2 regions of the Desulfallas thermosapovorans DSM 6562 genome follow, and region 2 is predicted to be linked to the other one. Evidence: riboswitches for the same ligand, from Rfam matches in the RefSeq annotation. Region 2 holds a riboswitch; the other holds the start of a gene.
The links. A riboswitch is a leader RNA that binds a small molecule or an ion and turns the genes downstream of it on or off. The one in region 2 is predicted to bind cyclic di-AMP.

Region 1 (7,030 bases), on a different contig from region 2:
TGATATCTTGTTCAGTAAGCACAACAGGGTTTTCTACATAATCTTTGCCGGGTGAGCAGCCTACCATAAGTATGGCAGCTGCAATTATAAAAATTAATACCCGCTTTATATCGTTTCTCATGCCCTGCCCGGTAATAGAACCCCGTACAATTAAAAATTTGTTAAAACAACCGGTCTCTTCCACCGGGTCTCCCTCCTTTAACAAAAATTGATATAACCGTTTTGGGGCGCTATATTCCGTACAATTGAGCGGCATTTCCTCCTGCCAGTGCACTAATCAAATTTTCATCAACCTGACGGGAACGCATGTACTCCACCGCGTTTACAAACCCCGCCGGGTCATTGGGCATGATATTACTATAATCGCTGTTCATCATTCCTCGAGCGAACAGGTCAAGATGTTCCACCAGTACCGGAGCGGTCAGATTTTGTTCCCGCATGGTCAACCCCGGCAAGGCACCAAAATCATTAATTTGTCCGATGATATCAAGATGGGCGTGGTCAATAACCATTAGCGCAGGGTTAATACCTACTCGCCCGGCTATATTTAACATCTCATCCACCACAGCAGGCCGGTTTTCCTTGGGAGTATGTATAATAACCGGAACATTACAGTTTTTGGCCACCTCCAGCTGAGCCCGCAGTACATCCTTTTCCAAAGTCGAAATTTGGTTTATCCCTACTTCTCCGATGGCTACCACGGTATCACGATTGATAAACTCCGGCAAACTGTCAATCACCCTGGGCCAATCTTCCGGAATGCCGGCCGGGTGTACACCCACCGCCGAAAAAAGTTCTATGCCAAAGGAAGCGGCCAACTGTCTGTAAAACCCGTCAATCATTCTGAAATGGTCAAAATAGCTTTCAGCATGCCGGGCTGCCAAAACAATAGCGCAACTCACCATTTTGCCAATTCCTTTTTCCGCCATGATCCCAAAACCTGCATGGGGTATCATACCGGCATGGGTATGGCTTTCAATATAACATTTTGACATTTTAAAAACCTCTCTTTCATAACACTTAAATGTCAGGATACCAGGGATACATCGAGCTGGTAGACAAGTTCCCGAAAGGCTCTGGCTCCAATTTCTCGGGTGCAATATACAATCATAGTATATTTCCTGCACATTCATATTATTTCCTGCCGGCAACCGCGCGAATTGGAACAATACAAATTCAAAGCCCTAAAAAAAACAGGAACCTCTCGGTTCCGACGATAAAATCACCAGTAATTTTATTATAATGCATTATAATTCCCCTATTCTCCTACTGGTATTATGGTATGACCATAACAAAGCATCAAAATTACCTTGAATGCAAAATCTTTACCTGCTTGCTACTGATTTATGCATGACAATGTAACACTCAAATGTTGTTAAACAGGTACTCTTCGGCCTTGGACAAGTGCTCAAACATTGCCCTACGGGCTCCTTCGGGATCCTTGTTTTTAATGGCATCGTATATAGCTTGATGTTCTTTAATGATTCTCGGCGGGTTATCGGGATTTTGATACAGTACGTGCAATGTTGCGGATAAAACACGGCTCATAACATCACCGACGGTATTCATCAGTTTCAGCAGAAATGAATTATGAGAAGCCTCGGCAATGGTAAAATGAAACTGCAAGTCTGCCTCACCGCCCAAATTACCCTGTTCCACATCGTTCTTTAACCTTTGCAAAGACATATTAATGGTCTCTAATTGTTCAGGACTGCGACGCTGCGCAGCTAAACCTGCGGCTTCCACTTCCAGAATTCTACGCAGTTCCATGAATTCCCGAACGTTCTCACGGTCTGCGGGTAGCACCGGTGAGAAAGAATTCAGCAATATCTCAACATGTTGTTCACTGATATAAGTTCCTTCACCCGGTTTGATTTTAATTATGCCCATAGCTTCCATCACCCGGAAAGCTTCCCGAACAGCGGAGCGGCCCACCTGAAATTTTTCGGCCAAGTCCCTTTCGGACATCAGCCTGTCGCCGGGTTGCAGAGCGCCACTGTTAATCATGGCCTTAACCTGATCGATAATTTCCTCGTATATTTTTTTAGTTTTGATTGGTTTGAATTCCATTTGTGTCCCTCCGTACTTACAGCAAACATACTTTAATAATTATAGCATATTTAACTCGTACGGTGGACTTAGGCCTATTTTTGTACTGATTATAGTTTTTCTTTAACCCTAATCTTAACAATTGCTGTGCTGCTGGTCATATCATTAAATTAAAGCCTTAATTTTTTCCTATTTCAATAGCAGCGTTCCCAATCACCTGCATTGTATAAATATCACCCCAAAAAAGACTTTCTGAACCGGTGGAAACCCGGCCGTAAAAGTCCGTGCAGTGACCCATAAAGATGTGGAAAGATGAAGTATACGGGAAGCAGCTATACATCGATCTTGCAAAGAATGCCTCACATAGAAATGTATTTGATTTCCGTGGAAGAATAGGCTTGAGTTTTTCGCACGTTTACTTCTAATTTTGACAGGTTTCGGAATGGTGCCAAACCATTCCGAAACCTGTCTTTGTCTTATTCTTTTCCCGGTTTCTTTCTTCTGAAACTTTCTCCCATACTATAACTATGGCACTATCCGGCTAAAACCATGCAGGCGTGACCCCCAGTATCCACCGTAAACGGAAGCGGTTTGCACACCCTGGCTGGAAGTGGCGCTGATAAATTTACCGTCTCCCAGGTAGATACCGATATGATTAATGACACCGCTGCTGAAAGCCACTAAGTCACCTGGCCTTGCTTCCTGTTTAGATACCCTGGTCCCTCTGTGGAATTGTTCCGCCGCAGTACGGGGTAGATCAATACCCATGTGTTTGAAAACATACTTGACATAACCGGAACAATCAAAACCGGCAGGTGTTTGTCCACCATAAACATAAGGCACCCCGGTGAATGATTTTGCATAGCCCAGCAACATGTCGGTACGGCTTGTTCCCCGGGATACAGTCACCGCTGGAGTTTGGCTTGCAGAGGCATCGGCTGATATGAACAATCGTTGTCCGGGAAATATTAAAGTTGTATATACCGCATTTAATTGTTGAATTTGCTGTACTGAAACACCATACTGCCTCGATATTTTCCACAATGTATCACCGGGTTGCACGGTATAATAAGTATCGGCATAAGCCGGTGTAGCCAGTCCCAACAAGATAGTACCAAAGGCTAAAGCTAAAAGATGTTTCCAAAGTTTTGTCATGTCCATGCTCGCTTTCTACACCTACGGGGTTAGCTGGCGGGTTAGGACCGAAAGGTAGCCCCTTGCTTGTTAGCAATTCACCCCGAGAAATGGTTCCCCCGCTTCCGCAATGCAGGAATTCGGCGTTTAATTTTATGATGGTTCATTATTTAATTATTTAGCTGACCACCCCCCATTAATATGGCTATAATGTCAAAATTTACATCCTTGCTATTCTTATGTACGCAGGATAGGTCAAATTTTGGAGGGTATTGTCGATAATAATATGCAAAAAAACTGCCGGTCAAACCCTTTAGGAGTGCCGGCAAAAATATTGTTTTACGTTTATATCAATTGCATAAAATAGACGGCATGTGAAAAATTATTCCAAAACCCTTATAAACAACAGTCTAAAGTATATTGAATAATGATTAGCGGCCGGGTGGAAACTAAAAGAAAAGTTATGAGAGGGGAAAACGTGTTGATTTCTACATTATTGAGTAAAATTAACAAAAACAGTCACTACGAAATCGGATTGTCCGAAGTACACTACCTTTGGCATATTATTAAAGCAAAGTATGATTTCCTTCATTTCAGCGATATATGGGCCAACCAGGTTCATGATAAAGACTTGCTTGCCATTATAAAGATTTACGGTGCAGAAATTCGCAGTGATATCAAGACTTGGGAAAAATACCTGCACGTTTTTGGTGTGCGCGGACCAGACGGCTATACTCCAGTCGCACATACAATATCCAACCCTCAGTTGGTTCGAGACCAGCTCGTTGCCACATTGCTATTTAGTTTTTCCCAGGAACATATTAACATGCTTATCAAGTCCTTTCGTAACTCGACCACAAATGATGGTATAAAAAATCTTTTCAAAGATGGTGCTAAAAAGGCGGTTAAACGGTTTAGCCTCATTGCCAAGTACATTAAAACCAAAGGCTGGATCGCCAAACAGCCTATGTACCAAAACCAACCTACGGACAGTAATGAAGAGCTATGCGCGGGAGAAGCCCTACATTTGTGGGACCATTTGAGTTACCGAAACGATAATATTGAAATGACGCAGACATTCATATCCTTTGTCAAAGACAGTGACTTTAGGCTGTTACTTGAAAGAGGTTTACAGTCTCTTGTAAAACAGGCAAGAAGTCTTGAAAAGGAACTTATCCAGCTCAAGATCCCCCTACCGGACAGACCCCCCAATGTGAAACCACCGGTAGCTGCAAAAGACCTGATTGATGATGATAACATTTTTAGGTGGGTTTACCAGGGAATCCAGGGTGCACTATCAATACATACCCTATCTCTCGTTGAGTGTATTCACAATGATAGGATCAGGGATTTGTTTAGTGAATTGCTCTTCAGTGAATTAGATATGCTGTCATCAATAACCAAATATGGCAAATTGAAAGGTTGGCTGAACCCGAGTCTCCGTTACGGAATGTTGAGATAACTACATTAACCGTCTTGGCCGGTTAAAATATTTATTTCAAACCGGTTAAGAGACAAACATGAATGACTTCGGTTATTTTGGGCAAATTATCTGCAAAGTCATGTTGGGGGTTAGTTTACTTGGTGAAATATTTTAAAGAATATAACTTTTATGACCCTTTATTGACAGAAGCGCTAATTAATTTACAAGTCGCTAAAAACCAATTTGACAATGCCAGCACTCCAGATATGGTTGATATAGCTATCTATGAATTATCAGCCGCGGAATTGCATCTAAAAGCTGTACTAAAAAAAGTACGTAATGACAGCGTAAATAAATTTGACATTGAATGAAATTTTTAAAAGGCGTTGTTTAAATATTAAAATTATTGCCACTATTATAATCGAATTTTTCAACCGCGGCCTAAAATTTTAAACCCGTGAGCCCTTGATATTAAAGGCTTCACGGGTTTTTAAAAAACACTGGTCGGAGCGACACGACTTGAACGTGCGGCCTCTACCACCCCAAGGTAGCGCTCTAGCCAAACTGAGCTACGCCCCGCCGACATCTTTTGTTCGGTTGCAATAGCTATTATATATTCAGACCTAATAAAAGTCAAGGATATTTTATCTGCCTAATCATGGTTATTCAACAAATTTTAAAATGTACAGGCACACTTATAGTGTGTCTATCATAAAATATATAACCTATTGCATAAAAGGGGGAATGTGTGTTGCCCGGATTCTGGACCCTAGCGGTTGCGTCATTAATCCAAGGGGTAATGCTGCTTATCTCGTATGTGGCCCAAAATAGTTTTCCCAAGCCGCTGACGGAGGAAGAGGAACAGCTTTACCTGGAGAAGTTGGCGCAGGGGGATGAACAGGCTAAAGAAGTGTTAATTGAGCGTAACCTCAGATTGGTGGCTCACATAATGAAAAAGTTTGAGAACAGCGGTGACGATTTTGATGACTTGATTTCCATCGGCACCATCGGCTTAATTAAAGCAGTAAACACCTTTAACGGTGAAAAATCCTCACGTTTGGCCACCTACGCTTCCAGGTGCATTGAAAATGAGATATTAATGTATATGCGTTCTAAAAAGAAAAAACGATCGGAAATGTCCTTGTATGAACCAATCGGTACTGATAAAGAAGGAAACGAGATCCACTTTATGGATATCCTTAGCACTGATGCTGAAGCAGTGGCCGAAATGGTTTCTCGCACACTGGACAAAGAACGGTTATGGAAAAAGCTTAAAAAACTTCCCCCCCAGGAGAGAAATGTGCTGGTATTGCGTTTCGGCTTACGTGGTAAAGGTCGAAAAACACAAAAGGAAATCGCTAAGAAACTGGGTATATCCCGTTCCTACGTTAGTAGAATAGAAAAGAGGGCCATTGATCGCTTATCGGAACAGTTCCTGGCCGAGGCTTAAGTAATAATTGGCTGTCTAAATAATTTAACAAAGGTTACTGTCTGACTATTTTTACTCATCATACATGTCGACAAAACAAGGAAAAGTCGCTGCAATAAGTGGCGGCTTTAATTTATTAAAACACAAGATAATTTGCAAATAGCTAAAAGAGTCTTATAGTTGAAAGATCACTTCATTTTAATAAAAGGAATAAGCATGGGAACCCGTTTCTTATAGTCTATATATGCAATACCTAATTCGGCTATTAGCTTTTTTTCTTCCAGGAGACATCCAGTAATTATATAAATGCTTAATACAATATTTGTTATTATATCTGCCATAGTGGCATTTAAGCTCCAAATAAAAATTAATACGCCAAAATACATTGGGTGTCTTACAAACCTATATGGTCCGGTTTCAATGAGGGTAGATGGTTCCTTATAATTGGCTCCTTTAGACATAACCTGCCTTATGCCTAAAAACTCGAGAAAATCAAATTGCCTAAATGACCAAACAAAGATTATTAAAGAAAGGGCTAGTAAAGCATATTGAAGTATATTCCATGGTGGGCTAAAACGGATAACATACGTACTATCTAACATTTTAGAATAAAATAAGATAGGGAAAAAAGAAGCCAAAGCCAGCACATTAAAAATAAGACGATAGTAACGATACCTATTTCCTAATTTATTTTTTGTCCAATCAGTAAACCTATGGGATATCATGATGCTGTGTATGGTTGCCCAGGCGACCCATAGCACAGCTAAAGGCAAGTATTTCAAAGCACTTACCCCCTTTAGGCATTGTCTTTACGGAGCCGTTTTCCGGTGTTTACTTAACCAAGTATGAATAGTATTAGCCGACATTTCATGCTTGCGGGCTACCATGGCAACGTTACCTGTTTTCCGGCACTATTTTATAATTATTCCTTGAATTCATCGCTGTATTGCTTTCTTTTCATGAAAACCTACCCCCTATCACTATGTTAACATGAT
Region 2 (25,209 bases):
GGCCGGCGTGTGTAAAACCACCCGGGCCTTTTTACCGGATGACTGTTTTTTCACCTGCAGCAGCACAGCCAGTAACCATTTTAGGTCACTGAATTCACCGCTATCCGGCAACCACCGGGCCAAATCGCTGTGCAGTAAATTAAGCAACGCGCCATATTCATCCTGATCCATTAAATGTTCCACCAGTTTGTCCCGCTCAAAACAAGCACTAATAGATACCGCCTGTTTTTTTAAGGGCAACAGAGACAGCGTTACCAGCAGTTCCGCCCTTTGGCTCAAACACCCGGGAGCCTCGGCCCGCCCGGCCCACTGTTTGGCCAGCCAGGGCTGCTCAGCGACACGCTTATGGTCAACCAGCACACCGTCATCCACTTCACTGCTATCCTTTGGCTCAGTTATCCGTTTAATACCCATGCAAACTTCCTCTCTTCCCGTCCATTTAAAAAAAGACCGCACGGGCCACACTGCCCAGCAAATACAAAAGGACCAGAAAACATAACCCGTAACCAATCAGCCGCTCAATTATAGTTTCTTCCTTTTCCAAGGCAAACATAACCCTGTCCACAAAGCTAACTTTCGGCCCTTTTTCACTACCAATTTTGGTATTGACTTCCAAACCAGCCGGAATAACCCTTTTCAACCCGGTTATATGCTCCGCTGCGTGCCCGGTTTTATTTCCGTCAACGGTAACTGCCCGCCCATAATTTTGCCGCATGACGGTATCAAACTGCATTGATATACCCCCTGTCGCCCATCTGGAACAACTGTTTGCATACATTATATGCCCGGGGATTGCATGACGTCAATAGTAAAATAAAATATATGTTCTATAAATACTTGACCTATATATTTTGGGAACCGGGTTGTTTCGCCCGGGACTTATCTTTACCCTGGTAATTTTCCTCGGAACATACCCGGACCCCCTCCCTGATCAACAGGGCGGCGGTACAGCCACAGCCGGGGACCCTCCGGCCACTAAAGGTTCCATCGTAAATCACGGTACTGCCACAGGATGGACTGCGCTCCTTTAATATAGCCATGCGTGCGCCTGTTTTCCTGGCTACGGCCAGCACTTCGGCGGCTCCCTGTAAAAAGGCGGCCGTTTTATCCGCTCCCTTGTCGGTGAGCACCCTGGCCCTGCCGTCCAGCACATCAAAACCGTCACCGCCCACAATTTCATTGGGGTCCCGGGGTACAGGCAGACCACCCAGCACCTCCGGGCAAACGGGTACCGCCTTACCATCCTCCACCAGCTTGCGTAATGCCGGGTAATCAAATCCATCTCCGCAATACCGGCATTTTTCCCCGGCCAAACAGGCACTGATAATAATCATTAATATGCATTGCCCCCTCTTGACCACCGACCACTGGTCACGCGACCACCTTTATATTCAGCCATGGTCAATCAACATTATTTTTTCCCGCCTTGATAATTTTTTAATGGCTATTTCCCTGCGCAAAGCACTGCTTTTGTCCGGCAGCACCTCATAGTAAACCAGCGTCACCGGGAGGCGGGATCTGGTATATTTACTGGCCTGACCCAGGTTGTGCTTTTGCAGCCGCACGGTCAAATTGGTGGTACAACCGGTATAATAGGTGTCGTCGGCACAGCTTAATATATATACATAATACATAACACTGTTATCATACAACAGTACCTGACCTTTGACAATAAAATATTGACCGGTTATTTATCATATATTAATATACTAATTAAGGAGGGAGGCAATCATGGCTCAAATTAAATACATTTGCAAACAGTGCACCAAAGTTTTTACGTTCAAATACCTGTTTATAAAGCCCCGGCGGGTAAACTGCCCGCATTGCGGCAGTACTAATGTACGGGAAGACAAAAAAACAAATTGCGGTTGTTCAAAGAATGGCCGGTTCACCTGAGGTTAAACCACCGGGAAGCGGCGCTTCCAGATAAATACTACCCGTCCGGTCACGGAATTTTGTCCATTATTTTATTATTTAACACTGGACCATGACACCTATTTATGGTAATATATTACAAAAATTACCATAGGAGATGGTTGAATGATCGATATGGTAGAAGAATATACCGAGTATGATATTGCACCCCTTACCCCGGCCTTGAATGAATTTAGCAGGTATGTCCAGCAAGCAATGGCGGGCATCAATTCCGACGCACTGAATAACCGCTTGATGCTGGAAGCCGCCATATATGGTTACCTGGTACAAACCCTGGATAAATACGGCATGCGCACATTTGGCCTGGCCACCGCTATAAAAAAATATTTTAGCTATTTTGTTGTGGAAGTAATACTAAATGCCCCCGAGCCCAAAACAATAAAGGAGATACGAATACCCGTACGCTAATGCACTTCAGAAACGCATACCAATAATAAATGGCGAGGTGCTTCGGCCCTCGCCACCAACTTGATAGCAGCACCAAAATTGCAGGAATACCGGTTTGGCGAACCGGTTCAACTATCAATTTGCATGGCTGTCACCACAATATAATCCTTATCCCCGATACCCCTGACCGACAGGGTGTCTGCTTTTTCATCCCAGGTGAGCAGTACATCAACACCTCCGGAGCAGTTTATATTCTTTAAATCCACTCTGGCCTGGCGCATCCAATCCTCCGTAAGGTGTACAAAAACCAACTCGAATACATTGCTACGGAAGAACTTAAACCGCGATTCACCCACCAGTGTATAAAAAACTGTTACATCCTTGACCTTTTCATCAAAAATACGCTGGTCAGTCAATTGAAAACTTATCCTTCCGGCCTTCTCCATGTCCTCAGTTAACAGGCCGGCTATATCTAAAGACACCTTAATCCCCCCTCGGATTTACTTTAATCTCTTAACTCCCTACATTCACAATAACCATCCAGACCCCCATGCCGCCAACGCGGCACCGGCAAAGGATAAATATTACCTAACGCTATGCTCTGGATAGTTGATAAAAGATATGACTGGCAGCTCAGTGTCCTAAAAAGCAACTGCCCCCGATAAATTCCCTGATAATGGAGTTGGATGGCACCTCATCCGCTGCCAGGGGTTCAAAATAGCCCAGAAAACGTTTCAAGCGCCGCACCATGGCATATTCACGATTTTCCCGCCCAACCATGTTTAAGACCGGTTCCACGTAACCCTTCAGCACGGCTAATTCATATATTAGAGCCGAATTAAACATAACATCGGCGCTCTCCTGGAACGGGAATATATGCCGTTCTTCACCACGCCGCACCGACGGCCACCGGCGAATGGTCTCCACTGCGGAATACCCGCGGTGATGATAATCCCGCACTGTCCGGCGCAATATCCGCAAATAGGTGGTGGGAATCCAGTTGTGGTTGTCCAGGTTAATTTGGGTCAGGGCACTAACATATATTTTAAACTTCCGCCCCTTGGGAATAGAAGCCGTCAGCAAGTCATTCAGACCGTGAATACCTTCCACAATAAGCAAATCCCGGGGACCCAGCTTTAAAGTTTTATATGTGTCACTTCGTTTACCGGACAGAAAATCATAGGTGGGCATTTGCACCTCTTCACCCTGAATCAAACTAATTAAATGTTCATTGAACAATTCCCTGTCGATGGCATCAATGCACTCGAAGTCATATTCACCGTGTTCATCCCGGGGGGTTAACTCCCGGTCCACAAAGTAATCATCCAAAGATATGGGTACCGGTCTGATACCGTGAATGCGCAACTGCACACCCAGGCGCTGGGCAAAGGTAGTTTTACCCGATGAAGAAGGACCTGCTATCAGCACTATGCGAATCAAGTCCAGGTTATCGGCTATTTGATCAGCAATCTGCCCGATCTTTTTTTCATGAAAGGCCTCGGCCACCCGGATCAAGTCACCCCCTTTACCTTGCAGTATTAACTCATTCAGTTCCACCAGATTATGTGCTTGCAATATACGGCTCCATTTTTCAGACTCATAATAAATATTAGCCAATTTCCCCTGCTCTACATATTCGGGTATCACGGTGGGGTTTTCTTTACGGGGCAATTCCAAGATAAAACCGGGCATGTAATACCGCAGCCTGAACACACCAAGGCAACCGGTATCGGGCACCATGTTACCGTAAGTAAAATCTTTAAACCAGCCGCAGGTATGCACCCATATGGTGGAGGACCTGCGGTAACGCAGCAGATCCAGTTTTTCCGCCTGGTTGGTACTCAATAACAGTTTTTTCATTTCTTCTTTGGGCACCGGATCTATAACCACGGGTTCATTGGCACGGACAATTTCAAACATGCGCGCTTCAATTTGCTCCACATCGGCCTTGCGCAGGGGACGACTGTAATCAACTTCGCCATAGACACCATTACCCAGGGTATGCTCCATCCTCACCCGGCATCCCGGTAAAATTTCGCTGGCGGCCCTCACCAGCAACATCACCAGGCTGCGGGTATACACCCGCATACCATCATCGGACTCCAGGTCAACGAATTCAATGGTGCTGTTTTGATGGACATTCCAGCGCAAGCCCACCAGTACATTGTTAACCATGGCGGCAACCACGGGGGATCTGCGCTGAACAGTGTCATATTTCAATAATTCCTGCAAAGAAATACCGGGCGGTACCTCAAAAGACCCGGCGTTTGCTATATATACCCTAATCCTTTCAACACCGTCGGTTATGGCATTATTCTTTTCCGTCACATCTATCCATTCCTTTCCCTTCAGGAAACATGGCCAAAGATTATACAGCCAGTTAGTTGGGTTATTTTGTTTAAGTATTCACAAAACAGTCCCTGTGTGTAAAAGATAACATAGAGGACGTGATAATTCAACAATTGGACAACTTGTTAATAATATTACGGCAAATAATGTTTTCCACTGGATCAAAAAAAATAACCGTTGGGAAAAAAACTGTTGCATTTGAGCCATCTTAATAGTATAAATATTATAAATATTCTGTTAAATTTTTTTATATCCGAGGAGTGAATCCTATGCTCAGCACATTATCACCCAACAACCTGGTTCTGCAATTGAAAAAATTGGAACGGGCGATAAGCAGACATCCCCACGTAGCTGACGCGGTGGTTGTATCTTTAAACACACCCGCCGGTGAAACAAGAATCAAGGCCTTTGTTGAACCAGGGGACCCACCACCCACAGCCGAAAGCATCAGGGAATATTTCAATGAAAATTGGGCCGGCAACCCAATACCCATAGATTTTATTTTTAGAAGCATTCCCCGTACCCCCTCGGGCAAGGTAATCAGGCAGCAGTTGATCAACAGCGAAGCTTAGCTTGCTATATGCTAAAAACCCGCCAGTTCAGGCGGGTTTGTTTTACTATACATTTGGTTACCGGGGTATTATCCTGGAAAAGCCTAATAAATGATCCTTCCAATACGAGCCGTAAACCGGGGTTATATCAACCCCATTGCTTGAAGTGGCACTGATAAAATTACCGTTACCCGTATAAATACCAATGTGTGATATGTAATCGCCGGTTTTAAAAGCCACCAAATCACCGGGCCTGGCTTCACTTGCCGGTATAGCTTGTCCCATATGATACTGCTGCGCGGCAGTGCGGGGTAAATCGATACCAAACCGGGCAAATACATACTTTGTATAACCCGAGCAATCAAAACCGCTGGGCGATCCCCCTGCCGAAACATAAGGCACCCCCAAAAACGAGCGAGCATAATCAATAATTTCATCAATACGATCGCGGTTTCTGGAAACTTGGTTGGCCATACCGGCCTGGACCGCATCGCCACCGGCACTGCTTCCCGGCACAACCAGCAACCGTTGACCGGGATAAATGGTTATGGAATCAAGGGCATTTAATGATGTGATTTTTTCCACCGTAGTGTTGTAAATCCGCGAGATTTTCCAAAGGGAATCACCTGAGTTGACTGTGTGATAAGTGTCGGCCGAAGAATGACCGGGCAGGATAAACAAGGATACTCCCAGCGCAAGTGAAGTAAAGAATACCTTTGCCTTGGACATGTTGCCTCACTTTCTACACCTACGAGGTTAGCTGACGGGTTAGGACGAAGTGACAGCCCCATGCTTTATTGCATTTCACCCCAAAACTGGTTCCCCCGCTTCCCGTAACGGGAACTCGGTGACAAAATTTTTATTCGCCCCCTCTTATTAGGTACGTTACCTTATTTTATATGTTTTATTTTAACCAGTCAAAAGAATGGTTGTTTATTTTGCCGGAATAGCTCGCTTTTATAAAAAAAAGGCACTTTTTTTGGTTGAATTAACAGGCTTGTTTCATACCTGATAAGTTGAAAATGGCGGGTTTTGGCCCGCACTATTACAAGCCAAAATCCGCCGCGGTAAATATAGACTCCACTCGAACACCCATCCCCTCAAGGGTCTGGGTACCACCTTCCTGCCTGTCCACCAGGGCAATGGCCTTAACCACCTTACAGCCGATTGCCCGCACCGCCTCCACAGCTTTGATTACAGATCCGCCGGTGGTTATTACATCATCAACCACAACCACCCGCTGGCCCGCTTTTAATGGCGGCCCCTCTATTTGCTGCCTGGTGCCGTGCTGCTTGGCCTCTTTGCGCACAATAAACAGAGATATGTCCAAGCCCCGCTGGTAGGCCACCGGTCCCAGCGCCCCTACAATGGGATCGGCTCCCATGGTCAGTCCCCCCACCGCATCTACCTGATCGTCCTTTATCATATCGCAAATAAGATGGGCGATTAAATAAGCCCCCCGGGGATTCAGGGACACCTTCCGGCCATCAAAATAATAATGGCTGGTCTTACCCGAGGAAAGCACCACCGGCCGGCGTTCAAATGCCTGGCTATCCAATAGTTCTTTAAGCGCTTCACGATTATCTATTTTACACACCTCCTGTTAATGGCTAAAACCCTTTTGTAATGCAGCCAGACGGCCCAGTGCGTCCATTTTATCCCTTTCACCAACCCGCACCCGCCGCAGAGCTGTTTCCAGCATGCCTATAGAACGGTCATAGTTTTTTCGATCCACCGGGTAGGGGTGACCGTCTTTGCCACCGTGGGCAAAGGAGTAACGCACCGGGTCTTTAAAGCTGGCCCGTACCCCGTATACCACTTCCCCCACCAGGGCAAAGGCCCGTACCGTAGCCGGGCCAACCCCCCGGGCACCCAGCAGCTGCTCATAATTTTCCGGTGCCAGGTCATACAGGTAACGCAATGTTTTTTCAATCCTGCTCGCCTGGGGCACCGGATGGGCGGCGGGCAATTGCAGCATGGCGATTTGTTCCCGGGGCAAAGCAGCAATCTTCTTCAATGTCGCAACAACCTCATCCGGTCGTTCCCGGGCCTGAAAGACCGATACATCACGGGCTCCGGCACTTTCCCGGGACACCATATTTAATATCTTCGGCCCTAAACTGCCGCAAACAGCAGCATGGGGTTCCTCAACAAAGTTTTGTAGATTATCGCTGAGCCAGTGGTAACGCCTGGCCCAACCGTTTTGGCCGTTCATACCCTGCTGCACCACCGCCCAGCTGCCATCCCGGGTAAACATAAAAAAGTGCTGGTAAATCTGATAGCCGTCTTGCACTGCTGCCGAATCCACCTTGGCACACATCCGGCTGGCATACTGCAAATCCGCCACATGATCAGGCAGCCCGTACAGGTCGGTATAATTTGCTATTTCTTGCGGGGTCTTACGCGAGGTCATGGCCTTGCCCCCCGCAAAGAATATCCCGGCATCCCCCTGGCGATCGGCCATACCCTGTTTTAATGCCCCGCAAAGCACCGTGGTTAAACCCGAGGAATGCCAATCAAATCCCACCACGCAGCCAAAGGCCTGAAACCAAAAGGGATCGGCCATGCGGCGCAGCACTTCCCGGGGACCGAATTCCTCCACCACCGCTTCCACAATGGCGGCACTGAGGCGCACCATCCGGTCAAAAAGCCACCTGGGGCAGCGATGCCCATGCAAAGGTAAATTAGCTATACCGGTGCGCATTAATCCACCCCTTCCAAACAGGTGTTTGCATTATTTTACACCTGAGGGATGACACCGTCAATCGTTCATTATTCCTTTTCAGCCAGGTTGACATAAATGGCTTTATCCTCGGGATTAAACTCGGCGTCAAAATTGCCCCTTTTCCCTTCCAGATCGAAAAATTTAAATATCCCCCGAGCACCAATTTTATTTTTATTGAGCAGCAAACCACCTTCGGCCACCGCTTTTATTCTTAATTGTTGAGTTTCCCTGTCGTAGGCCACTTCAACCCGGTCACCCTTTAACTTATCAGCCAGTTTAACTCCCAGTCTAATATGGTGTTTTGTAAAAGCAACGACGTTATCCTTGGACGATCTTGGTTTATACACTTCAAAAGCCAAATTTAAGACCTCCCATGCATAATTTTATTTTATTTATTACCGCAAACGAACACATATAGTCTATTACATTTTCTTTTATAATAAATATTAACATAAAAATAATAACATATAAACTTTTTTCCCCATACATTTTCGTTTGAAACCAAATAAGATCCTGCGTGGCGCAGGACCTTATTTTCATTTAATATCATTATTTTACACATATCCGGGCATAAAAACATAAAAGCGATCTAAAATACAACAGAGTAAATAATGCTAAAGATACCTTTAAGTTTTATATGGGCAGTTTAACGTCATACCCGGGACAGTACCGGGCACCCTCCCTTGCAGTGTGTCACCGGACGGAGCATATAACGCTTGGCTAACATAATAATCACCTCCCCTATATTCATATTATTTTAACTCAAGTAATATTATGAATAATTAAGATTGTTTTTCGCACGGACATTTAATTATCTAAACTAATGCGCATAAAAACCCGGCCTGTTGAAAAATATACTGTTAGGCAGTACCACGGTCACTTTTCTCCGAAGTGATGCAAAATGCAGAATTATATGAAGCCAGGTTAATTAATCGAAGCTCGTCGAATTTGTAAAATACTCCGCCTAAGCTTCCTTCAGAACCCAGAGTTGCCGGTGACGCCCTTGACTACGGGTTCTCTTCCCGCTGGTTAGGTGACAGGGTTTCTTGCAACCCACCGGCTCGGCTGGCATGCCGGGCGAATACATAAAAACCGGCCCTTTAAAGGACCGGTCTTATTCTAAGGAGTCGGCTGCTGGTTGGTAACCTGAGGAGTAGGTGGTTGTTGACCCTGGGCCAGGCTTTGCTCATAAGCGGCGATCATTTTCTTGACCATATTACCGCCGACGGCTCCGTTAACCCTGGAGGGCAAATCGCCAAGATAACCCTGATAGTTTTGAATTCCCAATTCCGCCGCTGTTTCATATTTAAATTGTTCCATTGCATTAGCAGCCTGCGGTATCAGTTTTCTGTTCCTTTTTTGTCCTTGTGCCATAAGAAAAACCTCCTTGTTGATTGTTTTTTTTCTGGCGGTGTTTTTATGATGCCCGTTATAATAACGAGTATGTGTGACACAATTTAGCGCCAAAGGAACAAAAAAACCAGAAGAATTAACTTCCCCGCCACCAAAGCTTGCCTTTCAAACAGAATCCGCAAGCATTTTTCCGCGCAATCATTAAGGCCGGTGTAAGGCAGCACAACAAAAAAATCCCGTGACAATAATCACAGGATTTAACTGGTGACCCATCCGCGACTCGAACGCGGGACACCCTGATTAAAAGTCAGGTGCTCTACCGGCTGAGCTAATGGGTCATATGCGGTCGCATAGCGACCGGTTTTGGCTGGGGCGGCTGGATTCGAACCAACGAATGACGAGTCCAAAGCCCGTTGCCTTACCGCTTGGCTACGCCCCAAGAAATTGGGGTGGATGATGGGATTTGAACCCACGACCCCCAGAGCCACAATCTGGTACTCTAACCAGCTGAGCTACATCCACCACATTACTATATAAATGTCTTTTCCTCAACGCAAGAATTATCTTATCATATCCCTTAATTAAAGTCAAGAAATGTTTTCTAGTAATATTAACCATATTTTTGAGCCATATTTTCTGGCGATCACAATTTTTGTACGGTAGAATTACTACTCCTGCTCCAATGCCTGTTTCAGTTTGGCAAAGGTAGTCTCCAAAGCTTCAGATATTACCCGGACATCACCCAACACAGGCATAAAGTTGGCGTCACCTTCCCAGCGGGGCACTATGTGGATATGCAAATGCCCCGGTATGCCGGCCCCCGCTACTTTACCCAAATTAATCCCCACGTTGAAACCGTTGGGATTAAACGCTTTACGCTGCACCTTGACCATATGCCGGGTGACAGCAAATAATTCCTGCATTTCATCAATATCCAGATCCTCAATATCACCCACGTGGCGATTGGGTGCCACCAGCAAATGACCATTGTTATAGGGATAGATATTTAAGATCACAAATACCTTGTCGCCCCGGTACAGGACGAAATTTTCCCTGTCTTGCTCCAAACCCGCACTTAACTTTGCACAAAAAATACACTCCGAGCCATGTTCTTTACCTATATAGACACCGCGCCATGGCGCCCATAGCCTGTCCATATCCTTGCCCCCTGTGCCGTTGTTAATTTTTATATAGTAACATTTTCTTTATTCGCGGGGCAAATCCTGCCTGACACCAGGCCCCAAGCACCAATACCCCGGTATTTACTACTTTCTCTGCCACACTTCCAACTGCGGGTAATATTTATATGACTGCCCGTTACCCCGGCCGAAATAATTAAAAGAAACCAGCCGGCCACTGCTGTCGAATTGCATTTCCCCCGAGGCGTCCCAATGGGGACAAGTTAATTCATTATAAATTACTATTTGTCGCAAGTTGTCGTTATGTTCCAAAAAATCAATAAATTTATTTAATACACCGATGGCTCTTACCCGGTCATGTTCGTGGTTCCAGACCCCGTATTTTTCTTTACCCAGCAAACCGCGCAGCAGCTGGGGATGAAATAGAACTATATGATTGAAAAGCCCGATGGGAGTTATTTTCGTGCTGCATTGCCAACCCGGCAGGTTCCAAAGTTTAATCCGCACCCTCTTCAACGTCGCCAGCAGAGGCTTTCTTTCCGCCACCACGGACTGGCAATGCTCGCGCAAAACCTCTATACCGTATTCCAGCAGCAGGCGCTGCACCTTTTGCCCCACCAAATCAGCGCCTTTAAAATCGGGCTTGTCCCCAAAATATGAAAATCTTTTAACCTTCACCAACTGGCTCATCACCTTTTGGGGGACCTCCATGAGAATATCGTCCAGTATTATGCGTTCAATCATGTCAAAACCAAAATCACAGCCCATTTCCAGGCCGTCACCGGTTACTCCCAAGATGTAATACAAGCTGTTCACCTCCAATAATAATGATAAAGGTTTTTACTTCCGGCAACAACGATTTATAATGTCGCTTCCTGACTTCATTTAACGATGTACCGGACAAAATTTGCGCCGTCAAGTAACAAATGGTCGAACATATAAAATAATAAACCCACATCCGATGGGACATGGGTTTATTATGCGATCATATTTAATTTTATATTATGATTCGCTAATGGTAACAGCACCGTTCGGGCAAACGCTTACGCAGGTTTCGCAACCCAGGCAGTCACTGGGATCACCGGAGACGGTGGCTTTATCGCCGTCCATTTCCAGGATTTCAGCCGGGCAGGAAGCAGTGCATTCGCCGCAACCTTCGCATTTATCCGGGTCGATTTGCACCATGAACATGTAAAGGACCTCCCTCTCTCCAATTAATTTCCGGGGCTCGTACCCCTTAATGCCGGTTAATTAACCGTCTATCTAATTGTACAAAACCCCAACGATTACGTCCATAGTAATTTTTGCGAACCATAATAAAAAATAAGGCTAAAGCTGTTTTATGTCGATTACGGCCCGCCCAAACACTGTTCCAAATACCGGGTACACCGGTTCAATCGTGGAAGATCCACTCCGGTCTCAATACCCATATTGCCCAGCATCTCCACCAGGCCGGCGGTGGCCAGGTTGCCGGCGGCACCGGGCAAAAAAGGGCAACCACCCAACCCGCCAAGGGATGATTCCAGCACGCTTACCCCTGCCAACACGCCGGTAACGGCACTTGCCAATCCCCACCCCCTGGCATCGTGCAAGTGCAGCCCCCAGCATACTTGCGGGTAACGCCTCTTCACCTCATGAACCAGCTCATATACCTGCCGGGGATTACCAAGGCCCGCTGTATCCGCCAGCCCGACTTGCCGAATACCCGCCTCCAGCATACCTTCAATGATTCTAAAAACATCACCGGCACCGATAACCCCCTGGTAAGGGCAACCAAAAGCTGTGGCCACGGTACCCCGCACCTGAAGCAGTCCTCCGGCCAGGCGGCATATTTCTTTAATATTATTTAGCGTACCGGCCACTGAACAATTCAGGTTGGCCCGGTTATGGGCTTCACTGGCGGAGGCCACCACCACTATCTCCTTTAGAGGCGTATGCCGCACAGCCAGCGCCCTTTGCAACCCTTTGACATTGCCCACCAGGGCACTGACAGTCACCCCGGGATCAAGCCCCTCCAACCCGTTAAGCACGGCTTCGGCATCACTTAACTGGGGCACAGCCCGGGGATGCACGAAGGAAGTGGCTTCTATGGCCTTGATACCGGCACCGGCCAGTTGCCTGATTAAAGCAATTTTCATAGTGGTGGACAGCATGACTTTTTCATTCTGCAAGCCGTCCCTGGGGCCAACCTCGCGAATCATAATTTTTTCAGGCCAATACACCGCCCGCCCCCCCAACTTCGTTAATGACAACCTTTGCCAACCAATGCCATCACCGATGGCCCGTTGGACGATGCAAAACAGGCTCACCTGCCGGCATGGGTGTTTTGTTTATGCTAATGGTACGACACCCGTTATGGACTAGAAACCGGTAGCCCCCTTGGGAATACGTCCTGTTTTAATGCATTCGCTACGCAGCCGGCGGCCCAGAATTTTCTCCACCATACGACCTATTTCCAGCACCCGGTCCACATCAACGCCCGTGTCAATGCCCATTTCGTCCATCATCACCACCATATCCTCGGTGGATACCAGGCCGACGATATTGGGGTCCTGGTAATAATATGAACCGGTACCCGATACGGGGCAGCCGCCCACAAAATTAGCAGGCTGGCCGCCCGTACCGCCCATGGTGCATTCAAAACGGGTAATACCGGCCTGCAGTGCAGCCAACACATTGGCCAGGCCCCAGCCCCGGGTAACATGGAAGTGAGCTATGTGCAAATCGGGGTTGGGGATAGCATCCAAAATCATGGAAAAATACTCGTATACTTTATTGGGCGGTGCAGACCCGTCATGATCGGCATGCTCAATATCGTCGGCCCCCAGTTCCAGGTACCTTTTGGTAAACTTTACCGCTTCTTTCAGCTCGGTGGGTCCTTCGATTGGGCAACCCCAGATGGTACTTACAGTGCCGTTGACCTTAATGCCCGCATCATGGGCTTTTTTAATGGATTCTTCCGTCATCTTCCAATACCCCTGGTGATCCAGCCCCGAATTTTTATACATGTGCGAAGCCGATGTGGATACCATCTGCAATATACGGGTGGGACCATAACCCTTTTTCTTTAATTCGATAGCCCGGTCCACCGCCTTTTCCCTGATGGTGATGGCAGTGAGTTCAACACCGGCCAGCTTATCTTTCACTCTCCTGGAGTTATACAGTTTATAGAAAAGTTCATCGGCATCGGCAAACTGGGGCATGCCCCGGGGATTTCCAAGGTTGGTGACCTCAACATCCTTAAAACCTGCCAGTATCAACTCTTCCAAAACCCACAGCTTGGCATTGGTGGGCACAATTATTTCCTCATGCTGAAAACCGTCCCTTACGGTTATTTCACCTATACGCACTTTTTTGGGATATTGCAGCTGAAACATATATACCCTCCTCACAACCAAAAAGTAAGTTTTTACCTGCCTTTATACACAGGCTTACGCTTTTCATTAAAAGCCAGCAACCCCTCATCCCGGTCCTCGGTGGCCAGGCAGACATTGTAACACTCGGCTTCCAGGGCCAAAGCAGTATGCAGCTCCAGTTCCAACCCCAGGTTGATTGACCGCTTGGCTTGCTGCAAAGCCACCGGGCCGTTTTTAGTTATCTCTCGCATGATCTCCATGGTCTTTTCCATTAACTGATCCGCCGGCACCACATGGTTAACCAGGCCGATTTTATAAGCATCCCGGGCGCTGATACGCCGCCCGGTAAAAATAAGCTCCTTGGCCAGATTACGCCCGATTACCCTGGGCATAAGCTGGGTACCGCCCCCACCGGGTATAATGGCCAAACCCACCTCTGGCAGGCCAAAGGAAGCCTTTTCCGAAGCAATGATAAAGTCACATCCCAGGGCGAATTCACAACCGCCTCCCAGGGCGAAACCATTTACCGCCGCCACCAGCGGCTTGGGGAACTCGGCCACTGCCGTAAAAGTGCGAACGAAAAGGGCCCGCTGTTTTTTCATTTCCTCCCGGGTCATGTTCTTTCTTTCCTTGAGATCGGCGCCTACACAAAAGGCTTTGTCACCTTCGGCGGTAAAGACCGCAGCAAACACATTGTCATCCAGTTCCATTTCCTCCAAGGCGGACAGTATCTCCCGGGCGGTTTGGGTACTCAGGGCGTTCATGGCCCCGGGCCGGTTAATGGCCATGATAGCTACGTGGCCCTCCCTGGTTAATTTGATGTTCTGGTATTCCATAACGCAACACTTGCCTCCTTATCAACAATTCCTCGGGTAAACGGCACCATTTGGCCCTGCCGTTTCGACAAAGAACCGCGCTTTACCGGCTAAAAAACACCGGCATAAACGAGTACATAAAACTTAAACGGGGTAAACCGGGTGTTTGCGTTCCGTGAACACCCTGGTCTTGGACTCGTATAACGCAAACCGTTTAATTAGCTCATCCCGCAGTTCGGCACCGCTCACTATATGGTCCACCACCAACTCCGAGGCCAGGCGGTATATATCCACGTCCCGGGCGTACTCTTCCCGTTTTTGCTGTACAAAGGCAGGCCGTTCCTCGGGGGGCAGGGCGTTGATCTTGTTTTCGTATACCGCATTCACAGCCGCCTGGGGCCCCATTACTGCAATCATGGCCGAAGGTAGGGCCATGCAGCAATCGGGTTCAAAGGCCGGCCCGCACATGGCGTAAAGCCCCGCCCCGTAAGCCTTGCGTACCACCACGGACACCTTGGGCACCGTGGCCTCGGACATGGCCGAAATCATTTTGGCTCCGTGCCGGATAATACCCTGGCGCTCCACGGCGGAGCCAATCATAAACCCGGGCACATCCATTAAAAATAGCAAAGGAATATTAAAGGCGTCGCACAAGTTCATAAACCGGGCCGCTTTATCCGCCGAATCGACAAATAGCACACCGCCTTTAGCCAGGGATTGGTTGGCCAGTATACCCACCGCCCGGCCGCCAATCCGGGCCAAACCCGTGATTAATTCCGGGGCGAACAACTTTTTAATCTCAAACCAGCTGTCCCGGTCAATAAGCCGGTTGATTACTTCATACATATCAAAGGCCTGGTTTTCTTCCACCGGTACTATTTCTTCAATATCTCGCCCCGGGGCAGGCGGCTGTGCATGAACCAAAGGAGTTTTTTCCCTGTAATTCTGGGGCAGGTAGGTGAGGTAGCGGCGGCAAGCTTCGATGGCCTCCTGCTCCGTAGCCGCCAGCAAATCACCGCACCCGCTGACACTGCAGTGCATCCGGGCACCGCCCATTTCCTCCAGGGTAACCTTTTCAAAAATCACCATTTCCGCCATCCGGGGTGAGCCCAGGTACATGCTGGCATTACCTTCCACCATGAACACCACGTCGCAAAAGGCGGGAATATAAGCCCCGCCCGCGGCGGAGGGTCCAAATAGCAGGCATATTTGCGGTACCATGCCCGACATCTTTACCTCGTTGTAGAAAATACGACCCGCACCCCGACGGCCGGGAAACATTTCGATCTGGTCCGTAATTCTGGCCCCGGCGGAGTCCACCAGGTACAGCATGGGCACCTGCATGTTCATGGCCGTCTCCTGAATACGGATAATTTTTTCCACCGTGCGCCAGCCCCAGGAGCCTGCCTTCACCGTAGAGTCATTAGCCATTACACATACAGTACGCCCGTGAATTTTACCCACGGCTGTCACTACACCATCAGCCGGCAGGCCATCCGCCAGGTTATTGGCCCACAGTCCGTCCTCCACTGTGATGGAACCGGGATCAAGCAGCAGTTCCAACCTCTCCCGGGCGAACAGTTTGCCCTTTTTGGCATTACTGGCATGGTACTTGGGAGCACCGCCCTTTTTAATCATAGAGGCTTTTTCGTTTAGCTCCACATCAAGGGCCTGCAGGTTTTTATCACTCATCATTCATACCCCCGTAAAAGAAAGTATATTGTGTAAATATTTTTTACATTTTTAAATGGTTGAATATTTAGACATTTTATTCGCCAAATATCCCCCCACCGTCTATGCGGCAGTCATTGGCGCCCTTTTAACAACCATCACCTCCAATTGGCGCACCCGGGTTTAATTTATTAAAGTATTTATTAAAAGTTATAATGCAAAATCAATACCAGCTTTTATAAACCCATTCGCCTGCTATATACACTATATATAAAATGAGGCCGGCTAAAGCCCCAGAGCAGCATTACCGGCCGTTAACAACCATGTGCTACTTTTGTTTACAATTTACTCCTCCAGTGTGAACTCCCAGGCACAGTGGCAACCCTCTTCAGGCTCATCGGGCGGGCAGCAAATACACCGGGTACTGATACGCGGGTCGATGGTACGGGCAAAACCGCTATATTCCACCAATCCTACGGGCTTGCATGGGAAAAAGTCCATTTTTTTACGCTCCCGGGCTGCCTGCACCCGGCAGGTGTTCATTCGAAATACCAGCTTATTGGGCGCCTGGCGGATAATTTCCTGCTTATTTAAAAAGGCATACAGGCGGAACCGCAAAGCCTGCTCCAGGGCATCCAATCCACCCTGCTCGGGCAGGCCGAGAAACTTTTTAATCCGGTTGGCCTCGTTGACGGTAAACTTTTCCCAGGCTGCGGCATCGGCCTCAATGGCCTTGTCCAGGCCGTATTTTTTTTCTACAGCCTGAAACCATAGCCCGTCATGAGCCAGCCAGCGTTTACTTAAATCAGCTACAAAATCAATTAACTGCTCCCGGGTTAAATCATGTATGTTTTTGACAGATGACATAACAAATCCCCCCGCGAAATTATTTAATTATGTTCATATGCAAAATATATGCCTGTGATTTTACACCCCGCCCGGCGGCAAAAATCCCGGGCGATAAAAATGCCCGGGACAGTTAATATATCAAGCCTGCTTTTCAGTTTTATGCACCGGCAAGCATGACCTTCCGCACCCGGTCCATCAGGCTGCCGGTAAAGGCATCTACACCAACCTCGGCCTGCGGCCCGTAACCAAATCCCGAAGCTATATCGGTGAGAATAAGTTTAACGGCTTGCATGCGGCGGCGGTGGAATTCCCGGTGCTCAATTTGTTCCTCGCTGATATTAAGCTTGTTACGCAGCATATCCGGGGCAAACAAAAATGGCATTAGCATTTGTATTATCTTTGGGCTTAGCCATTCCCGGCACTGTAGTACCCGTACCGCATAATCAACCAGTTCGGTATATTCATCGGACATTAGATAAAAATCCTGTGCAGCAGTATCATCAAACCATTCCTGGACTGTCCAAACCCGCTGGGAGGTGTGGCCCAGGCAAAACTGCATGCGATCCACCATAAAAATACGCTCTTCTTTGCGACACCGGTCACCGTCCCGGTGGTAGCGCACGGCCCGGCCCAGGGGATAAGTGCGGCAGTTGCGGGACCGGGCCGGGTATATGGAACACCGGCCATCCTCCAGCATAAATGCACAATGCCCCTTTGCGGCGCTGGCCAGCCACACCAGGGGCCAACCGCTGTCCCGGTCGGGTTCCGTTGCACAATAACGGGTAAAAAACTGCTGGCCGGGCATGTCAAGGTGCCGGGCCATCACTTCCACATCCCACGGGTCCAGTAAAATGGTGATGTTTTGACAGCACCGGCCCATACATTCCGGCCCGCAGGCAAAGTTAAACTTGTCCTCCATATTGAGCTGTTCCAGGGTGCCATTGGTCAACTTCTCCATAATCCCTTGTTGAAAATCCAAAACCATTAAGCGCTCTCCTTCCCCGTACTCCCCGTATTTTAAGTCACAATAACATTATAACACACCGGCTTGATACCATCACCGCCCGCCACGGCAACATCAAGAACGGTAAGGCCCTGGCCGGGCGCCACACTCGCCACGGCAAAGTAGCCGTCCCAGTACCGGTGGTGATCAAAGGGCTTTTCCGCCCCCAGCATCACCTTGTCCCAACCGCACCCGAAACAGCGATGAAATTCTTTTTTAAAGGTTATCTCTTCGTCCACATCGGGCAAATCGGTCCAAACAGCTTTAAGATTGCCCACGGCAACCACTTTACGGGGCCAGTCTCAACCGGGCTCGTAAAAATATACGGGCACAACGGTGCCACCGGTTTCTATTTTTTTCAACAACCCGCCATCCATGGTACCAAAAACAACCATCCCCCGGGCAGCCGCAATGCGGCTGGCGGTGGCCAGTTGCTCCCGGTTGATGGCAGCCAACAATATCTGGGCCGGCATTTAATTCCATTTCCTTTCTACACGTTTTCTTACCTGTTTGAAAAGTATATAGATTAACCTTACACGGTGGCGCCGGGTGTTGAAGGATTAAAAATTCTTTAACTTTCAATCCTTCAACACCTGACACCAAAGCTTGTTTTCCAACGACTATTTAACTAATTCATTACTAATATAAATTATCCTGCCCTTCACATTAATATATACATTCTGCCCGGGGAGAGCCACATTGCTGTACGGGTCAAATCGGAGTAAGCAGTGATAACAAAGCAAACACTATCAACCTATCTTTTTTTTGTTTACTTTTTAGCGGCCTTTTCCAGCTTGGCCTTTTCCTCCTCCACCAGGATGCGGCGCAATATTTTACCCACCATTGTTTTCGGCAATTCATCCCGAAACTCAACCTTTTTAGGCACTTTGTATTTGGCCAGGTGTTTGTAACAAAAATCTATGATCTCCTGCTCACTGGCCTGCTGCCCCTCCTTGAGAATGATATACGCCTTCAGCGTCTCACCCCGGTAGGGATCGGGCACGCCCGCCACCACCGCTTCCTGCACTTTGTCGTGTTCGTATAAAACTTCCTCCACTTCCCGGGGATAAATATTGTAGCCACCGGCAATAACCATATCCTTTTTACGATCCACTATATAAGTAAATCCCTGCTCATCCATCCGGGCAATATCCCCGGTGTACAGCCAGCCGTCCCGGAGCGTTTTGGCCGTTTCGTCAGGCATATTCCAGTACCCTTTCATTACCTGGGGCCCCTTGATACAGAGTTCTCCGATCTCACCCAGCGGCATTTCCCGGGTGCCCAGCTCGGTATCCATAATTTTTACATTGGTATTGGGCACGGGCTGGCCAATGGAACCCGCAATCCTGGTCCCATAAATGGGGTTGCTGTGGGTAACCGGGGATGACTCCGTTAACCCGTATCCCTCAACCAGTTTACCCCCGGTCAAGCTCTCAAACTTTTCCTGCACCTCCACGGGCAGCGGAGCAGCCCCGCTAATACAGGCTTTTATAGATGAAATATCATATTTTTTCACCTCGGGGTGGGATATAACCGCCACGTACATGGTGGGTGCACCGGGAAACAAGGTAGGACGGTACTTGTTTATTTGCTGTAATACTGTATCAATTTCAAAACGCGGCAGTAGTATCATGGTGGAGCAGCAGTATATGGCAAAGTTCATGACCACCGTCATACCAAACACGTGAAAGAACGGCAGGGCGCCCAGTATTCTTTCCTCCCCCTCCTGGCAATCGGGGAACCATGAGCGAACCTGCATTACATTGGCCACCAGATTTTTATGGGTTAGCATAGCACCCTTGGACAACCCGGTGGTCCCCCCGGTATACTGCAGCAGAGCCAGGTCATTTTCAGGATCCAACTGCACCCTTGGCGGCTGCGGTGAATGCCTCTGCAGCAATTCCTTAAACCGGAGGATCCCCCGGTCTTTGGGAACGTCCAGCACCTGTCCCTGTTTTTTAGCTTTTATAGGATAAAGCAGATTAAGGGGCAAAGGTAAATAATCCTGCACGCCGGTGACAATTAAATTTTTAACCCTTGTCTGTGGCAGCACATTAAACACCTTCTGACCAAGGGCATCAAGATATATTAATGTTTGAACATCGGCATCCCTAAGCTGGTGAGATAATTCTCTTTCCATATAAAGGGGATTGGTCATCACTGCCACGGCACCGATACTGACAATGGCATAGTACGCAATCACTGTTTGGGGACAGTTAGGCAGCATCACCGCCACCCGGTCCCCCTTTTTCACCCCCAGGGCATCCAGAGCCGTGGCAAACCTGTCTACCTGCTCTTTGAGCTGGGTAAAGGTCAACTTATGGCCCATAAAAATCGTGGCAATGTTATTTGGATGCCTTTGGACGGCCTGTTCTAAAAGATGGTAAAGGGGTACACTGGGTATCTCTATCTGTTCGGGCACCCCTTCAGGATAATACTTGGTCCAAAAAAATTCTCCCCTAGCCATTTAAATGACCTCCTTAAAAAAATTCACTGAATGATTAATCATTCAAAAAAGGTAATAATTTAAACTTTCTAATTATTTAAACAATATCACAAAAATAGAAATTTTTCAATAATGTAAATTTTAAAATATTACTCGGGTTGCTCTCTATATACTAATATTGATAAATAGTTACAAAATCGACAAACTTAAATTCCCGGGTATCCACCAAGCCCCGGTTGGTTATGCGCAGTTCCGGCAGCACAGGCAGGGATAGTAGTGACATGGTCATAAAGGGGGACACCAAATGACAACACCAGCCGCTCCCGCAAATGCACCGAGTTGCGCACAGATGAACCGGGGATACCGAAGTAACGTAGATAACCGCCTCATATAATTGCCTTGACAATTATATGAGGGCGGTTATATTTAATTTAAACCGGTGGAACAGTGGATAATTATTTACTTACATATGACTTGTCCATTTTATATAATGAAAGGGGTAGGACTAATGCCAAAAATAGGCCTTACGGGAAAAGCGTGGTTAAAGGGTTTCCATATCTTTTTTGCCTGTATGTGGATCGGCTCAGCCGCAGCCATGCTGCTGCTTGGCTTTGTTAGAAACCACATTTCCAACGGGAATGAACTCTGGGCGGTCAACATGTCAGTGAAATTAATTGATGACTTTATCATTATCCCTGCGGCAATAGGCTGTTTGATTACAGGTATTTTATTTTCATGGCTAACCAACTGGGGTTTTTTTAAATATAAATGGATCATCCTTAAATATATAATTAATATATCAGCAATCTTATTTGGCACCTTTTATCTGGGTCCCTGGGTTAACGGCATGGAAGCCATCTCCAGGGTTGAAGGGCTGGCGGCGCTGCAAAATGCAACATACTTGCAATTTGCTGCAATGAACAGGTATTTGGGTTCATTGCAAGCCTTTGTCCTGGTTCTGGCGGCCTTTATTTCCGTATTTAAACCCTGGGGGAAAAGGGCTGGTAAATAAAGGGTTTTTATTTCAATATGATTGATTACAATTTCACAGAGATTAAAATGGGCCTCGCACGGGCTTTTCGGACAGCCTCTTAAAGTTTGGTAATCCAGTGTTTATCCGTTAGCTTTACCACCGCCACAAGTGTATTAATAAAAGCGGAACGGAATGTATCCCTGACCAGCGCTTTTTTAACCGGGGGTAGTTTCAGAATACCCCCCAGGATACCCCGCATCACCCGGTGGGTGACGGCACCGGGATCGTCAAATATGTAGTTCTGCAGGGTTCCCCTTTCCAGACAGGCCAGTATGTTGCGTTCAAAAGTGGTCTCCGGGGGCAGCACCCTCTGGCGGCGTTTTCTAAGCCGCAGTGCCCGAAAAACACATTGCGTTACGCACACCCCGCACCCCAGGCAGATATCTTCATCTATTAAGGAAAACTTCACGGGTTTCTGTACGCTGCCGGAAGCCGGCCCGGACACGGGCTTGCTTTCCGGGTAACCAAGGGTTTCGTTACCCTGACCGGGTAGCGGAGCGACTGCGTCCAAACCAACCGGTGCTCCACCCCGGGCGGGCAGCGCACCGGCCAGCACCGAATTGGCCGGATTACCTCTTTGGACAGGCGCCAAACGGATGGCCTTTACCGGGCAAGCCGCGGCACACCGGCCACAGCCCGTGCATTTATCACTCTCCACAGTTGCAATAAAGCCGGAGGTTTTGATAAAGCCGGGATACCCGAACCTATTGATGCCCTGGAGCATATTGCAACAGCAAGCACAGCAGCAACAAATAAAGGTGACGTTCCTTTGCACGTTATCGGCGCAAAACACCAGCCCCAATTCCCGGCAGCGGGCCAGGTTCTCCATTGCCTGACCGCGGCTGACCTGCACGGCCATATTATGCCTGATCAAATAATCCGCAGCATAACCAAAGGACATGCAGGTGTCCAGGGGCACGGAACAGTTTTTGTGGCCGCTGTGCAGCTTCTCGTGCCGGCAGGCACAGGTACCGATGGCATATTGCCTGTGGCTGTCCACAATGGCCTCGGCTTTTTCATATGGCAGAATTTCCACCACATCTTCCGGTGCCACCGCATCTGTATATGGTAGAGCCCTGGCCAAGGCGATTTGCTGCCCGTCACCGGCGTTAGCCCGGTAAAAATCCCCGCTGCCGGACAGGTAGGCGTAAAACAGGTTCGCCGCAACCGTGGGGTTAAAGCTGCCGCTGCGCATCATGGTAAACTCGAATATACCGACCATAAGCGGAGAGGGCATGTAATAGTACCGGCCGTCATGGTAAAGGTCCAGCACCAACCCCTTCTCCGCCAAACTTGCCAGACGGCCCTGCATTATTTCAGGATCAATGCCGGTTATACCGGCAATTCTATCCGCACTGGAAAGCAAGTAGGGCATTTGCACCACCAGGTCCGCTTCTTCTTCGGTGTACAACTCCTTGAGTACCCGGTGCAGGGCCTCGTTCCAAGGGGATTTCACGGTGAGATTGTCAATTTTCTCGCCCAACCTGCGATATATATCCTTACCCGCCATGTGCCCCATAAAACCGGCCTTCCCTTCGGTTTACTTTTCACACCCTTTAAAATTCTATGGTTTAAATATATACTCCTGCAGGCAGCCCAAGCCGGCCGCCCAATTTAGAAATATGGTAAACTACATTTACGAACACCAAAACCAAACACCAAAACGCCGCCGGTTATGTAATTGACAGCGTTAACCGGAAGTTTTTATATGGGGAGTGTATAAATGATTAAACATGTCATTTTTGATTTCGACGGTACCATTGTGGAATCACGTTACCTGACCGTTGAATTGCTAAATGAACTGGCCCCCAAATACCGGCTCAGGGAAATAAAGGAAGATGAGTATGAATACCTGCGCTCTTTATCCATTCCCCAAAGGTGCAGGGCCATTAATCTTCCCTTTTACAAACTTCCCCTGCTTAAACATGAATTAACCCAAAAATACAGACGGGCCACCCGTTCTTTACAAGCCAACAAAGGCATGAAGGAAGTACTGCAACAACTCAAAGCAAAGGGACTGGCGCTCAGTATTATTTCATCAAACTCAGCCAACAATATTAAAGATTTTCTGGACCATAACAATATTAACCTTTTCGATAACATTATTTCCTCAGGTGGAATATTTGGTAAAGACAAAGCCATTGGGGTTTTTTTGGCCAGGCACTCTTTAAGCAGCAGTGAAGTGATTTATGTGGGGGACGAATGCCGGGATATTGTCGCCTGCCGGAAAAACAACATCGGAGTTATTGCCGTAACATGGGGGTATGACGCAGAGGAACTGCTGGCGGATTGCGGCCCGGACCTGTTGGCGCAAAACCCCTCGGAGATATGCGATTTTATCCTGTGCCAAATGTAGCACGGGCCAAAATGCCCGTGCTGCATTCATTTTTCCATATACAGTTCTGATTCATTGAAAGCCGCACCCCGGCGATACTCTAAAAAACCGGGTACTGTTCCTTCCATTGTATTTCTTTTATTTGTATGTTTAAAGCCCCTTCAATGGGCTTGATATTGCTTGCCTCATATACTTCAAATGCAAAAGGACCTGTTACCGGCGTATCGTGTAAAAATTTCACATCTCTCACGCAAGCCGAACCGTACAGCTTCGCACCATGCCGGATGACCAAAGAACCACTGGCTATAATGTTAGCCTCAACTACCTCCCCGTTGATAATCACATCTTTAAAGCTCACCAGCGTCAAACCGCCCGCGCCTGTAGTCCCCGTTGAACTTTTAAGGTCTCCCATCACGGTAATGGTACCGGTGGAAAAAAACAGTGCGGTACCGCTATAGTTCCCTTCAATATCTAAATCCCCATCCACATAATAAAAACCGTTATAGGCAGTCATTTCCCCCGTTTCCCCCGGCTCCCTGATCTCTTCCGGTTCCTCCCCTTTACCTGCCCCCGTATTAATGCCGAAACTAACGCCCCCATCGAACACCTTTCCACTATTATCAGCCATTTTAAAATAATATTCCACATCAAGATCGGGGAAAGGGGGAATGTACCGGTAACGTTCATGTATTTGCCCGGAAATGTTATTGTCAATATCAGCGCCCTTCACATCGCCGCTTGCAACAAGATCGCCGTCCCATTGTACCGGGAATGTAAATAGATTAATGCTGCCGTTTAAAACCAAGTTCCCTGCCCCTGTTAACATGAGCATGCCATCAAAATTAAAATCACCGGGCTGGTCCGGCAAAATCATAAAACCGTTAAAATATTCCGCAGGATCATATACAACAGCCTCACAGTGGAGTGTTTTTTGAGCCAACAGTTCGCCGTTAACGGCTTTCCGTTTACCCAAAGACCTGATGCTCAACAAGGTGCCGATAATTTGCTTTGACTTGCCGGCCTCCACTGTGGCTGTAACGCCGCTTTTTATCTCTGTTTCCGGAATGACAGTGCCAAAGTTATCACCACCCGTTTTGGGCACGCCGTTCAACAAGGCGGGCTCCGCCTTTACCATCGCCAGGGTCTTTTCAATACCGGCATCGGCCGCGTAATAAACCCGGAGCAGTTCTTCCTCCCTGGTTACATTTACATAGCTCATACCCACAATGGCTCCCAAAACCGTGGTGGATATAAAAAGTATT

Region 1: another riboswitch for cyclic di-AMP. It lies ahead of LX24_RS05870 (C40 family peptidase); the one in region 2 lies ahead of LX24_RS13250 (C40 family peptidase).

The regions. Positions count from the first base shown of each region.
Region 1 covers NZ_VNHM01000005.1:97,159-104,188, forward strand. Annotated here, with positions in the region: gene LX24_RS05855 (hypothetical protein) at 1-184, opposite strand, end outside; gene LX24_RS05860 (TatD family hydrolase) at 231-995, opposite strand; gene LX24_RS05865 (FadR/GntR family transcriptional regulator) at 1,366-2,070, opposite strand; gene LX24_RS05870 (C40 family peptidase) at 2,575-3,210, opposite strand; cyclic di-AMP (ydaO/yuaA leader) riboswitch at 3,207-3,339, opposite strand; gene LX24_RS05875 (DUF3231 family protein) at 3,662-4,645, shown strand; gene LX24_RS05880 (hypothetical protein) at 4,768-4,977, shown strand; tRNA gene LX24_RS05885 (tRNA-Pro) at 5,108-5,185, opposite strand; gene sigK (RNA polymerase sporulation sigma factor SigK) at 5,355-6,056, shown strand; gene LX24_RS05895 (methyltransferase family protein) at 6,224-6,817, opposite strand.
Region 2 covers NZ_VNHM01000019.1:7,014-32,222, reverse strand. Annotated here, with positions in the region: gene LX24_RS13290 (hypothetical protein) at 1-414, opposite strand, end outside; gene LX24_RS13285 (hypothetical protein) at 440-733, opposite strand; gene LX24_RS13280 (2-thiouracil desulfurase family protein) at 843-1,334, opposite strand; gene LX24_RS13275 (GIY-YIG nuclease family protein) at 1,392-1,652, opposite strand; gene LX24_RS13270 (hypothetical protein) at 2,041-2,343, shown strand; gene LX24_RS13265 (hypothetical protein) at 2,451-2,804, opposite strand; gene LX24_RS13260 (nucleoside kinase) at 2,956-4,650, opposite strand; gene LX24_RS13255 (AMP-binding enzyme) at 4,941-5,243, shown strand; gene LX24_RS13250 (C40 family peptidase) at 5,301-5,951, opposite strand; cyclic di-AMP (ydaO/yuaA leader) riboswitch at 5,952-6,082, opposite strand; gene pyrE (orotate phosphoribosyltransferase) at 6,268-6,780, opposite strand; gene LX24_RS13240 (DUF763 domain-containing protein) at 6,826-7,914, opposite strand; gene LX24_RS13235 (hypothetical protein) at 7,995-8,306, opposite strand; gene LX24_RS13230 (alpha/beta-type small acid-soluble spore protein) at 9,067-9,321, opposite strand; tRNA gene LX24_RS13225 (tRNA-Lys) at 9,563-9,638, opposite strand; tRNA gene LX24_RS13220 (tRNA-Gln) at 9,665-9,739, opposite strand; tRNA gene LX24_RS13215 (tRNA-His) at 9,746-9,822, opposite strand; gene LX24_RS13210 (HIT family protein) at 9,969-10,457, opposite strand; gene LX24_RS13205 (hypothetical protein) at 10,566-11,246, opposite strand; gene LX24_RS13200 (indolepyruvate ferredoxin oxidoreductase subunit alpha) at 11,442-11,630, opposite strand; gene LX24_RS13195 (hydroxymethylglutaryl-CoA lyase) at 11,789-12,661, opposite strand; gene LX24_RS13190 (beta/alpha barrel domain-containing protein) at 12,800-13,816, opposite strand; gene LX24_RS13185 (enoyl-CoA hydratase-related protein) at 13,849-14,631, opposite strand; gene LX24_RS13180 (acyl-CoA carboxylase subunit beta) at 14,755-16,302, opposite strand; gene LX24_RS13175 (DUF6125 family protein) at 16,627-17,148, opposite strand; gene LX24_RS13170 (YkgJ family cysteine cluster protein) at 17,288-18,115, opposite strand; gene LX24_RS13165 (hypothetical protein) at 18,148-18,411, opposite strand; gene LX24_RS13160 (hypothetical protein) at 18,436-18,606, opposite strand; gene LX24_RS13155 (long-chain-fatty-acid--CoA ligase) at 18,903-20,600, opposite strand; partial or broken gene LX24_RS13150 (adenine deaminase C-terminal domain-containing protein) at 20,752-20,889, opposite strand; gene LX24_RS13145 (DUF2269 family protein) at 21,088-21,591, shown strand; gene LX24_RS13140 (4Fe-4S binding protein) at 21,671-23,131, opposite strand; gene LX24_RS13135 (HAD-IA family hydrolase) at 23,336-23,968, shown strand; gene LX24_RS13130 (hypothetical protein) at 24,048-25,209, opposite strand, start outside.